Linked DNA regions of Stratiformator vulcanicus. The main gene of each other region encodes a partner of the protein of the gene in region 2 in a complex. Links are inferred from orthologs where the notes say so. Each region holds a gene or a part of one and is shown on either strand. Other genes may lie near its edges.

The links. The genes of interacting proteins can lie anywhere in the genome.
Region 1: the proteins of lpdA (region 2) and Pan189_RS03400 are in contact, whole or in part, in a crystal structure (PDB 1EBD), measured with the Geobacillus stearothermophilus proteins. The link is inferred for Stratiformator vulcanicus from one-to-one orthologs. Residues at the interface, in WP_049624544.1 of Geobacillus stearothermophilus: Pro340, Ser341, Asp344, Tyr345, Arg403, Asp406, Val408, Glu431, Ala432, Gly433, Asp438; in WP_033016211.1 of Geobacillus stearothermophilus: Ile130, Ala131, Met132, Pro133, Arg136, Arg140, Glu141, Asn155, Arg157.

What each region holds. Positions count from the first base shown.
Region 1 is NZ_CP036268.1:918,386-922,825, forward strand. The notes cover bases 1-2,900. They hold Pan189_RS03400 (2-oxo acid dehydrogenase subunit E2), read left to right. Parts: upstream 1-719; coding sequence 720-2,081; downstream 2,082-2,900. Other genes in these bases: aceE (pyruvate dehydrogenase (acetyl-transferring), homodimeric type), read left to right, coding at 1-528; Pan189_RS03405 (inorganic diphosphatase), read left to right, coding at 2,205-2,759; Pan189_RS03410 (DUF1559 domain-containing protein), read right to left, coding at 2,807-2,900. Outside these bases: more of Pan189_RS03410, read right to left, coding at 2,901-4,075; Pan189_RS03415 (hypothetical protein), read right to left, coding at 4,072-4,440.
Region 2 is NZ_CP036268.1:1,888,163-1,894,167, forward strand. What follows is about bases 1,851-4,775. They hold lpdA (dihydrolipoyl dehydrogenase), read right to left. Parts: upstream 4,239-4,775; coding sequence 2,463-4,238; downstream 1,851-2,462. Other genes in these bases: Pan189_RS07330 (Uma2 family endonuclease), read right to left, coding at 1,851-2,213; Pan189_RS07340 (SlyX family protein), read left to right, coding at 4,375-4,614; Pan189_RS07345 (ArnT family glycosyltransferase), read right to left, coding at 4,670-4,775. In the rest of the region: Pan189_RS07325 (sugar ABC transporter ATP-binding protein), read right to left, coding at 1-1,521; more of Pan189_RS07330, read right to left, coding at 1,518-1,850; more of Pan189_RS07345, read right to left, coding at 4,776-6,005. UniProt on the Escherichia coli protein: Lipoamide dehydrogenase is a component of the glycine cleavage system as well as of the alpha-ketoacid dehydrogenase complexes.

The DNA.
Region 1 (4,440 bases), 970 kb from region 2 along the record:
AGCACGCTCGAAGGCAAAGAGTCGAAGGCATCGGTCAGGCCGCAATTGTTCGGGAGCGGGCCGATTATGAATTGCGTGCGGGAAGCTCAGGATATCCTCGCCGAGAAATTCGGGATCGGAACCGACGCCTGGAGTGTGACCAGCTACAACGAATTGCAGCGTGAGGCTCGCGCCTGCACTCGTTGGAACCGGCTTAATAGCGACAAGTCGCCTCGCAAGAGCTTCCTCGAAAACCAACTCGACGGCATCGACGGTCCGGTCATTGCCGCCAGTGACAACATTCGCGCCGTGCAGGATCAGGTTCGCGAGTGGGTTCCGACCCGCTACGTTGCGCTCGGCACCGACGGGTTCGGACGCAGCGAAACGCGTGACAACCTGCGACGACACTTTGAAGTCGACGCCGAAAGCATCGTCTACGCGACTCTGGCCGCGCTCGCAGAGGACGGCCACTTCGACAAGTCGAAGCTTCCCGGCATTCTTAAAGACTTCGGCATCAACCCCGAAACCATTGACCCGATCAAGGCCTAGCGGCCCGAAACAAGCCCGCAGCGCAAGCAAGGGATTTAATCGAGAACACCACGCGTGCACGAGAAACCAAATTAAGGCATCGTGGTAATGCGATGTCTTAAGAGCGAAATCCCTCGCTCGCGCTTCGGGCTTTTCTCACACTGAATTTTAACTTTTATCTCCTTCCTCCTCGCCCCTGACTCGTTCAAGCAATGATCGAATTTAAACTCCCCGAAGTCGCCGAAGGCGTGACCTCCGCGGACATCTCCGAAATCATGGTCTCGGAGGGTGACACCGTTGAGGAGGGGCAGACCGTTTGCGAGGTCGAAACCGAAAAGGCCGTCGCCCCGGTCGAGTGCCCGCACGCCGGGACGATCGCCAAGATTCACGTCGCCACCGGTGACAGTGTCGAAGTCGGCGCGGTCTTAATGTCGATTGAAGAGACGGCCGGAGCGAGCAAAGAGGGGGCATCGGCCTCAACCGAGCCCGCAAAATCAGAATCGGCCAAGCCCGCTGCGGAACAGCTTGCTTCGGAAAAGGCGGCGTCGGCGGAACCGTCACCGCAGCCCGCGTCGGCCCAAGGGTCGGCGGAGCCTCGCTTCACACTCACCGACAGCAACGGCAAACGTCCGCCCGCTGCGGCGGCCCCGAGTGTTCGCCGGCTCGCCCGTGAAATGGGAATCGACCTGCAGGACGTCCCCGGCTCCGCTCGGGGCGGCCGAATTACCAAAGAAGACCTCGAAGCCTATGCGTCGGGCCAAACCACCGGTGCGGCCACTCCGGCGATCCACCGCGGCGATCTGACGACAACGGCGACCGGTTCCGATGTCGGACTGATGGCCGCGCCCCCGCTGCCCGACTTCACGCAGTTCGGGTCCGTCTCGCGCGAGAAGATGAACAAGCTCGCGCGAACCGCCGCCACGAATCTCTCTTACAGTTGGCAGACGATTCCCCATGTCACGCAGCACGACATGGTCGACATTACCGACCTCGAAGCCTCCCGTAAGAGCTTTATGGCGGGGGCCGGCAAGAACGGCCCCAAGATCACGATGACCGCCATCATGATCAAAGCCTGCTGCGCCGCTTTAAAGCAGCATCCGAAGTTTAATTCGAGCCTCGATCTGGGCTCCGGCGAGATCGTGGTGAAGGAATACTTACACATCGGTATTGCGGTCGACACCGAGGCCGGTCTGGTCGTGCCGGTGATCCGTGATGCTGACCAAAAGACGATCCTCGATATCGCTGCGGAACTGACCGAAATCGCCGGACGGGCCCGTGACCGCAAGTTGTCGATCAACGAAATGCAGGGCGGCACCTTCACGATCACCAACCTCGGCGGCATCGGCGGCTCCAGCTTTACGCCGATCGTGAATCACCCCGAGGTCGCGATCCTCGGAATGAGCCGCGGCCAGAAGCAATTAAAACTAGCGGACGGCCAACCGGTCGAACGGATGATGCTCCCACTGAGCCTCAGCTACGACCACCGCGTCATCAACGGAGCCGACGCCGCCCGCTTCATCACAACCCTCAACCGCAGCCTGAGCGACTTCATGACGCTGCTGGTCAGTGCGTGAAATTGAACGACTTCGCCGACGTGGACGACCAACTCGGTCCGTTCATAAGCCGAAACTCTGAATCATCGTTGGCCGGTTCGCGATTAAACTCGGGTCGGTCCCACTGGACGAAACGAGTGAGACATAATGCATCCATGGCATGACGTAACCCCCGGTGAGCAGTTGCCTGAGCAGTTTCAGGCGATCGTGGAGATCCCGCAGGGGTCGAGCGTGAAGTATGAGCTCGACAAAGAGACGGGGCTGCTGCGGCTCGATCGGATGCTCTATTCGGCGGTTTATTACCCGTCGAACTACGGCTTTATTCCGCAGACGTTGGCGGAAGACGACGACCCGCTCGACGTGCTTGTACTTTGCAAAGAGCCGGTCGATCCGCTGACGATCCTGAATGCCCGCGCGATCGGCCTGATGACCATGATCGACGCCGGGGCGAAGGACCATAAGGTGCTCGCCGTCGCGACCGACGACCCCGAATACAACTGGTGTACCGAGGCGGGCGAGTTACCCGCGCACCGGTTAAATATGGTCCGACGGTTCTTTCAGGACTATAAGATGCTGGAGGGCAAGGCGGTCGAAGTCGACGAAATCCAACCCGCCGCCGCCGCCCGCCCGGTTATTGAAGACGCGCTTAACGAATACAGCAAGAAACGGCGTAAGGGCTTTCAGTATCATAAGGGGTGAGTGGCAAACCCGACGCATGTCCCGACTGTGCAGCGTCGATTGAGTTATTACTCAAAGTCATCGCGTTCAAATCCACCCCCGATGAACCTCACGCTGGGTATCAACGGCCCCGACCAGACGATGGCGGGGGCGAGTTCGACGGTCGAGTCAGAATAACCGGAGCCGGGGCCGACGTTCTGAAAGCCGGGATTGAGTACTCCGTCGCCGTTAAGGTCGTTAACCCGCTTCACTCTCCCGTCGGCCATTAAGATGCAGGCGAACGTCGCCCCCAACGGCCCGCTCGAATGAGGCGTTCCCCACTGCCGGGTGTCCTGCAGCCATTCGCGTTTCGTCGGAGGCGTGATCGTTTTGATGTCATAATTGATTTGCTCGTCTCGAGTGAAACAGTGTGCATGGTTGTGATCGCTTACCAACCCGGACTCGACCAGCATCATTCCCGGCTGAGGGGTGAGAAACGTTCCGCTTGACTGATCCCAGGCAATCGGACCACCCGTCTGCGTTTCCGCCAGCGGGTCGCCTTGTTGAAAATTATTGCCGAAGTCGCTGACCAAACTCCCTCTTTCGCCGGGGGCGATGCCGCCGTCGGCTGCGAATGGGATTGCATTGGAAGGAATCGAGCCCGTCTCAAGATCGCGCCTCCGCATCGGTCCGAAGCTACCGGCCGGATCGGTCACACGACCCTCTTCCCGGACCACGGCAATGTGGTTGCCATCGCAGTCGTGTCGTATTTTGCTGCGTGTGAGAAACCAACTCGCGACGTAATTCGTCTCGTAACCTGCGGCGACCATCTTGTCGACGCGATCAATACGCTCCGAACTGCCGGGATCGAACAGTCCGATATCGCTTTTCCCGTCACCGTCCGTATCCGCAGCGAATCCTTCGCACAAACCGATGTTTCGGTCGGCGAACGTCCCGGCATCGACCAATGGCTGTGTCGGTGACTCCGATCGGCCAATTAGATCGTTTAACGTGGCTGAGCCGAATGTGAGATACTCCGGGCACAACAGCGGGTTCGCAGGGTCCTCACTCTCTCGAAGCGGCTCAAGTACCTGAAAGTCGGCGACCCAGCCGTATGTATCGGGGCAGCCGTCGCGGAGATAGTCGTATCCGCCGGAGCAAAACGCCTCGCGCGGATCATTGACGGAAAACGTATGCAGCGAAACCGCGATCATTCTCAGCCTGTTTTCGCAATCCACCGCGCGGGCGGAATGCGTCATCGCCTGTAGCGCGGGAATCCCGAGGGTGACAAGCAACGCGATGACGCCGATTCCGACCATCGTCGAGGCCAGTCTTACATTGTAATGCGGCGCATTCATTCGAACGTCCCTTTATAAGGGATGCTCGAAGGAATACACGGGCCGGACCAGGCGACTTTGAGCGTGAGCTCAACTGTGTCACTCGCGTAGCCCGATTTGGATTCTTCGCCGACTTGAAAGCCCGGGTTGAGTCGACCGTCTCCATCGACGTCGCTGATGGTCTTCGCGCTCCCGTCGGCCATCAAGATCACTCCGACCTGCTTTGCCTCCGAGCCGCCGTAGTGCTCGGCGGCCCATTGGCGGGTGTCCTGCAGCCACAGCTTTTGGTCCATCCCGCCATCGCCCGGATTTTCTTCATCCGGCAACTCGTCCAGGCAGAACGGCTTCAGTTTTTCATCTTTTCGATTGGCCGGCACCAGAACTGT
Region 2 (6,005 bases):
AGCACCTCCGCCGGTGGCCGCTTCCATAATCGCTTGTTCGGTGAATTCGCCACGGGTGAATTTGCCAGTGAGGCGGCCTTCGCACAGTATCAGAATACGATCACAGAGGGTCATTAATTCCGGCAACTCGCTCGAAGTCACGATCACCGCCATCCCCTGCCGGGCCAGCTTATTGATGATCTGATAGATGTCTGCCTTCGCCCCGACGTCGACGCCGCGGGTTGGGTCGTCGAGCAACAGCACCTGCGGGTTCGTCCGCAGCCAACGGGCGATGATGCACTTTTGCTGGTTGCCGCCGGAAAGGCTCATCACGTTCGCCTCCGTCCCAGCGGTCTTAATTCCCAGTGATGCCACCGATTCGCGTGCCGCTTGACGTTCTTTCTTAAGAGAAACAACGCCTCGGCGTGCCACTTGATTGAGCGTGCATTGCGTCACGTTCTCGCGGACTGTCATTAATGAGAACAGCCCGAGCCGTTTGCGGTCCTCGGTTACGAGTGCGATCCCGGCCTTCATCGCTTGATGCGGGGCGTCAAAATGAACGGCCCGACCATTGAGTTCGATCAGACCTTGCGGCCGCTCCGGACTGGTGCCGAACAGGCACTCCAATAGTTCAGTGCGTCCCGCCCCCATTAGGCCGGCGAAACCGAGCACTTCTCCCGCTCTCAAATCAAAGTGAATGTCCTCCAGTCGCCACTGCTTCGCATGACCGGGCCGGGGTAATTTAAGACTATGGATACTGAGCACGACATCGCCAAGAGTACGGTCGCCTACAAGATCAGCATTCTCGATCTCGCGTCCGACCATCTGGTGAGTCACTTCACGCGGCGATGTCTCTGATCGATCGAGCGTCGTCACGTGGCGGCCATCGCGGAGGACCGTAATGCGATCGGCAAGACGGAAAACCTCGTCCATTTTGTGCGAAATATAGAGGATCGTTGTGCCCCGCTCGCGAAGTGTGGCGATGACGCGATAAAGGCGTTCGACTTCGCCCTCCGTCAGCGCGCTTGTCGGCTCGTCCATAATTAGGACGTCACTCTTCAGCGAAAGGGCTTTGGCGATTTCGACGAGCTGCTGATCTCCAATTCTTAATTCGGATACGGGTCGCGCCGGCGCAATGTCGGTTTCTAAGTCCTTAAAGAGCGAACGAGCCTCCTCATTCATCTGGCGTTCGTTGAGTAGTCCGAACCTTGTCGTCCGTTCTCGTCCCAAGAACACGTTCGCTGCCGCGGAGAGTTCTTCGACGAGATTGAGTTCCTGGTGAATAATGCTGATCCCGGCGGCCTCGGCATCTTGGGTGCCGGTGAAGCGGACCGGTCGGCCCCGCACGGCGAGCTCGCCTTCGTAGTCGGTCAACACGCCCGAAAGAATCTTCATCAGGGTGCTTTTGCCGGCACCGTTCTCACCGCAAATCGCGTGCAGTTCACCGTCGGCCACGTCGAAAGAAACGTCTTCTAAAGCGGTGATGCCGCCGAAGCGTTTACCGATGCCGCGAATTGAGACGGCAGTTGTTGCTACATTCACCCGTCTTCCCTGCGAATCAGACGATACCGATTGTATCCGGCAGGGTTAAGGGACCGCTCCAGTCGAAACGCAGCATCTAGCACGTCTGAGCGCAGAAAACCGTTCTCGTCGGGTTGCCGCTCGACATATTGAGAAGATTCGGGATCACGCGTGAGTAGGTCGAACTGCAACGCTTCTTCACGGGCATCGACGAGCCAATATTCAGCCACGCCCGCTTCAAAATACGCGGTCCGCAACTTTTCCTTATCTTTGAATACGGAACTGTCGCTGACGATTTCGACCACTAAAGCGACCGGACCCTCGACGAGCGTGAATTTCCCCGGCCTGTTATTCGATGGCGGATGAAGTTTGACATCGCCGTTTCGAATTGACTCGTAAGTCACGACGAGGATATCCGGCTCAGCCGACAGGTTACCTGGTACCGACTTTAATCGCGCGTCCGATATGTAAACCTCGCCCAAGTCCAACTCGACGGTCCGAAGTGTGATTTCAACTGCAATATGCGTTTTGGGGCCGCCATGATCGGCGAGTTCCTCCGCATTCATATCGATCTCAATATCACCATCGATGTAATCGATACGTCCCCGCAGGGGAAAATGATCAGACCGTGCCCAAGCGGTGAAATTTTCCAATGACTCGGCTGCGCCGAGCGGAATTTGGACGTCGGGGTCATGAAAAATGACGGTCGACATGGCCGGTTTCCTCTCTCGGCGCCGGAACACTATTCACCATTATCTCAATGGCTCTTTCCGACGCAATCGCTAATTGCGGTTGATCGCTATCGTGTCTGGAAGCGAAGAGCATCGAAACTAACCGGCGACTGATCCGCGGTTCGTAGTGTCGACGGGCGTTTCCCCGATCGAATCATTTAATATCCAGATCCCTTGCTTGCGCTGCGGGCTTGTTCGATGACTTCGTCTGTTTTTAATTGTTTCTTACACCTATCGCTTGGGCCGATAGTAGTGTGTGGCTTGTCCGCCGACGCCTTCGCCCGATTCCATGAGTGTTTCCGACAGCGTCGGGTGGGCGTGAATCGTCGCGGCAAGGTCCTCAGCGACGGCTCCCATTTCGACGGCGAGCGTGCCTTCGGCGATCAATTCGCCCGCGTTCGCACCGACGATTCCAACCCCGAGGATGCGGTCGGTTTCGGGGTCACAAACCAATTTGGTCAGTCCATCAATCCGATCAATCGTCTGGGCGCGTCCGCTCGCCGCCCACGGGAATTTCGACACCTTTACCTTACGGCCCGCGGCTTTTGCTTCGGCTTCGGTGATCCCGACCCAGGCGAGTTCGGGGTCGGTAAAGACCACGGCGGGGATGCCGACGTTATCGAACTCGGTGCTATGACCCAGCAGCGTCTCAACGGCAATCCGAGCTTCTCGCGTGGCTTTGTGGGCGAGCATCGGTTCGCCCGCGACGTCGCCAATCGCGAGGATATTCGGATCGCTGGTTCGCATGGCCTTATCGACCACGGCGAAGCCCTTGTCATCGGTCTCGACGCGCGTGTTTTCGAGGCCGATGCCCTTACTCGTCGGGCGGCGACCGATCGCGATTAAAACGCGATCGAAGACCTGCTCTGCATCAGCTCCCTTGTCGACAGCTTCACCGGAGAAGGTCGCTTTAATGCCGTCTTTCGTCGCTTCAAGCGACTCGACTTTCGTGTTTAAATTAATCGCCGCGAATTCCTTCGCGAGCTTCTGTTGTAATGGCTTGACGAGATCGCGATCGGCGCCGGGCAGCAGTCCGTCGGTCATTTCGACCACCGATACTTCCGACCCCAGGGCTCCGTAAACGCTTCCCATCTCGAGGCCGATGTAACCACCACCAACAACGAGGAGCTTCGCTGGAACATCCTTTAGCTCCAGCGCCCCGGTCGAGTTCATGACTCGTTCGTCGCCGATGTCAAAGAACGACGGCATCGCGGGGACACTGCCGGTCGCGAGAATGCACTTCTTGAATTTGAGTGTCTCGTTGGAGCCGTCCGGTTTGGTCAGGCTGAGCGTGTTCGAATCGACAAAGGTGCCGCGGGCCTGAATAATCTCGACGCCCCGTCCTTTGCCGAGCTGACTAATGCCGCCGGTCAGTTGATCGACGACGCCCGTTTTGAAGCCGCGGAGCCGGTCGAGATCGATCTTCGGCTCGCCGAAGGTCAGGCCCCACTGCTTCGCTTCTTCGGCTTCGTGGATCAGCTTGGCGACGTGCAGCAACGTCTTCGAAGGGATACAGCCGACGCGGAGGCAGGTGCCGCCCGGTTGGATGTTTTCATCGACCATAACCACCTTCAGCCCGTGGTCGGCGGCATCAAAGGCAGCCGGATATCCTCCGGGACCGCCTCCCAGCACGACGAGGTCGACGGCATCTGAATCAACTTCGGTTTCCGATGACGGCTGCGGTGCGGGTTTCTGTCCCGACTTTGATTCGGCCTGTGCTTGCCCGCTCGTATCGGCCGATGAATCTCCGCCATCCTCTGATTCACCTTCGCCACCTTCGACGGTGATGAGGACGTCGCCGACCTTGACGGTGTCACCTTCACTGACATGAATTTTCGAGATCGTCCCTCCGAAAGGGCACTCGACCGGGGCGACCGCTTTTTCGGTCTCGACCTCCATGATCGTCTGCTCGGGACTGATGGTGTCCCCCTCGGCGACCATGATTTCGGAGATGTCCGCTTCTTCGACACCTTCGGAGACCTGCGGTAACTTGAACTCCTGAGCCATCTTCAAAACCTTCCGCCCATCCGGGGGTTTGTGCCTCCGGCAGGGATGCCTTGCTGGATCGTACGGTGGTTGCGCTTTTTACAGTGCAATCATAAAGGTGCGCGTTTCGGAACCATAGTGAGCACGAAGGACGCAGATGAACGACCATTCGCCGGGTGGGGAACTTCCCGATTCGAAAGCCCGCCTCGCCGAGGTCGAGTCGCTCCTGATGCACACGCAGCACGAGTTGGAACAGCTCGGCGAGGTCCTGCTGAAGCAAATGAGACAGCTCGAGACGATCGAGCGAAAACTCAACAAATTTGAGAATCGCGTCGAAAAGCTGGAGGACGACCCTGAAAATCGCGACCCGACCGCTGAGAAGCCGCCGCACTATTGATACAGATTCACTGAGAGAATTCTGTGAATCACGCGACGAGTCTCGGCAATCGCTCTCAGCGAATCGCGGTGTCGGTCCCAGCCGAGTCGGCGAACGTCTTTCGAAGCGGCGTCGCATCAGCCGGCAGCGTCGGGCCGTCTTCGGTGCCGTAGAGCCGAAATAGCTTGTAGTGGCGACTTTCGCCCGCTCCGAGCGGAACGTTGATTTCGCCAAGTTCACGCCAGGCGAGGGCATCATCCATCAGATGTTGCCCCGGCCCGCTGACTGCGGGGGTAATGACGTAGGCACCGGTCCGCCCGATCTCCGCCGGGTCGGGCCACAGGTCGTACTGGCTGATGATTCGGCCGGTCGGATTGTCGCAATCGACGAGCGGTTGGTCGGCGAGATAGAACGCGACGGGGCTCGCCGGCGTGCGATTCTCGGTGAAGATGACCGGGACCTCTCTTACCCGTTCATCGTCGGCCCATAATTGATCGATCGCTGCGGCGGTTTCCCGCCAACCGCGGAGTCGGATCGTCGGGTCGAGACCTGTTCCCGCAATGCCGGTGGCTGTTACAGCAAACGGAGTCGCATACGTGAGCAATGAGGCCGCGATGCCGGTCGCAATCGCAGCACGTCGCCACAGCATCTGACTGCCGAAGCGGTCCCAGACTTTCCACTCGGCTCCGACCTTCGAGCATAGGCAGGCTGCGACCAGAATCACCCCGGTCGCGTAAAACGGGGCCGGCCAGTTCGGTTGGACCCGCTGCAGCCAGCTCAAACCGAATACCCCAATCAACGGAACGATGCTGAAGGCGACGAGAAATCGTTCCCGTCGGCCCAACGATCGAAACGCCAGCAGGCAACCAATCCCGGCCGTCAGAAAGGTTCCGTACGTCACCGGCGACAGCACGCCGAACTGGCTGGCGAAGTATTCGAGTGCCCGAGCCATTCGCAGCGACAGTGGCGTCACTTCGGTCTTGGAGCCGAAATGCTCACTGGTATGTTGAAACGTGATCCAATCGTGCCGACTGTTCCACTCCAAGACCGGAAGCAGAAACAGCATCGCGACGATCGGCACAAGCCACGTCGAAGCGTGCCTGAGTTGCTTCCACTCGGACTTTGACGAAATGAGGAAAAGTCCCGTCAGCGGAATCACTCCCAGCATCGTTTGCTTCGAGAGGACGCCGAGCCCGATCGCCAGCGTTGCGGCGATCGCCCAATAGTTTCTTTGCGGGCCGCCCTCGAGCATTCGCCACAGGGAATACACCGCCGCGCCCCAAAAGAACATCAGCGGGGCGTCGATGGTCATTAGCAGACTCATCACGACATTGCCGGGGCAGGCGGCCGCGAGCAGCGTCGCGAAGAACCCGGTGCGGGCATCGAACATTCGTCGCGACAACAGGAAGGCG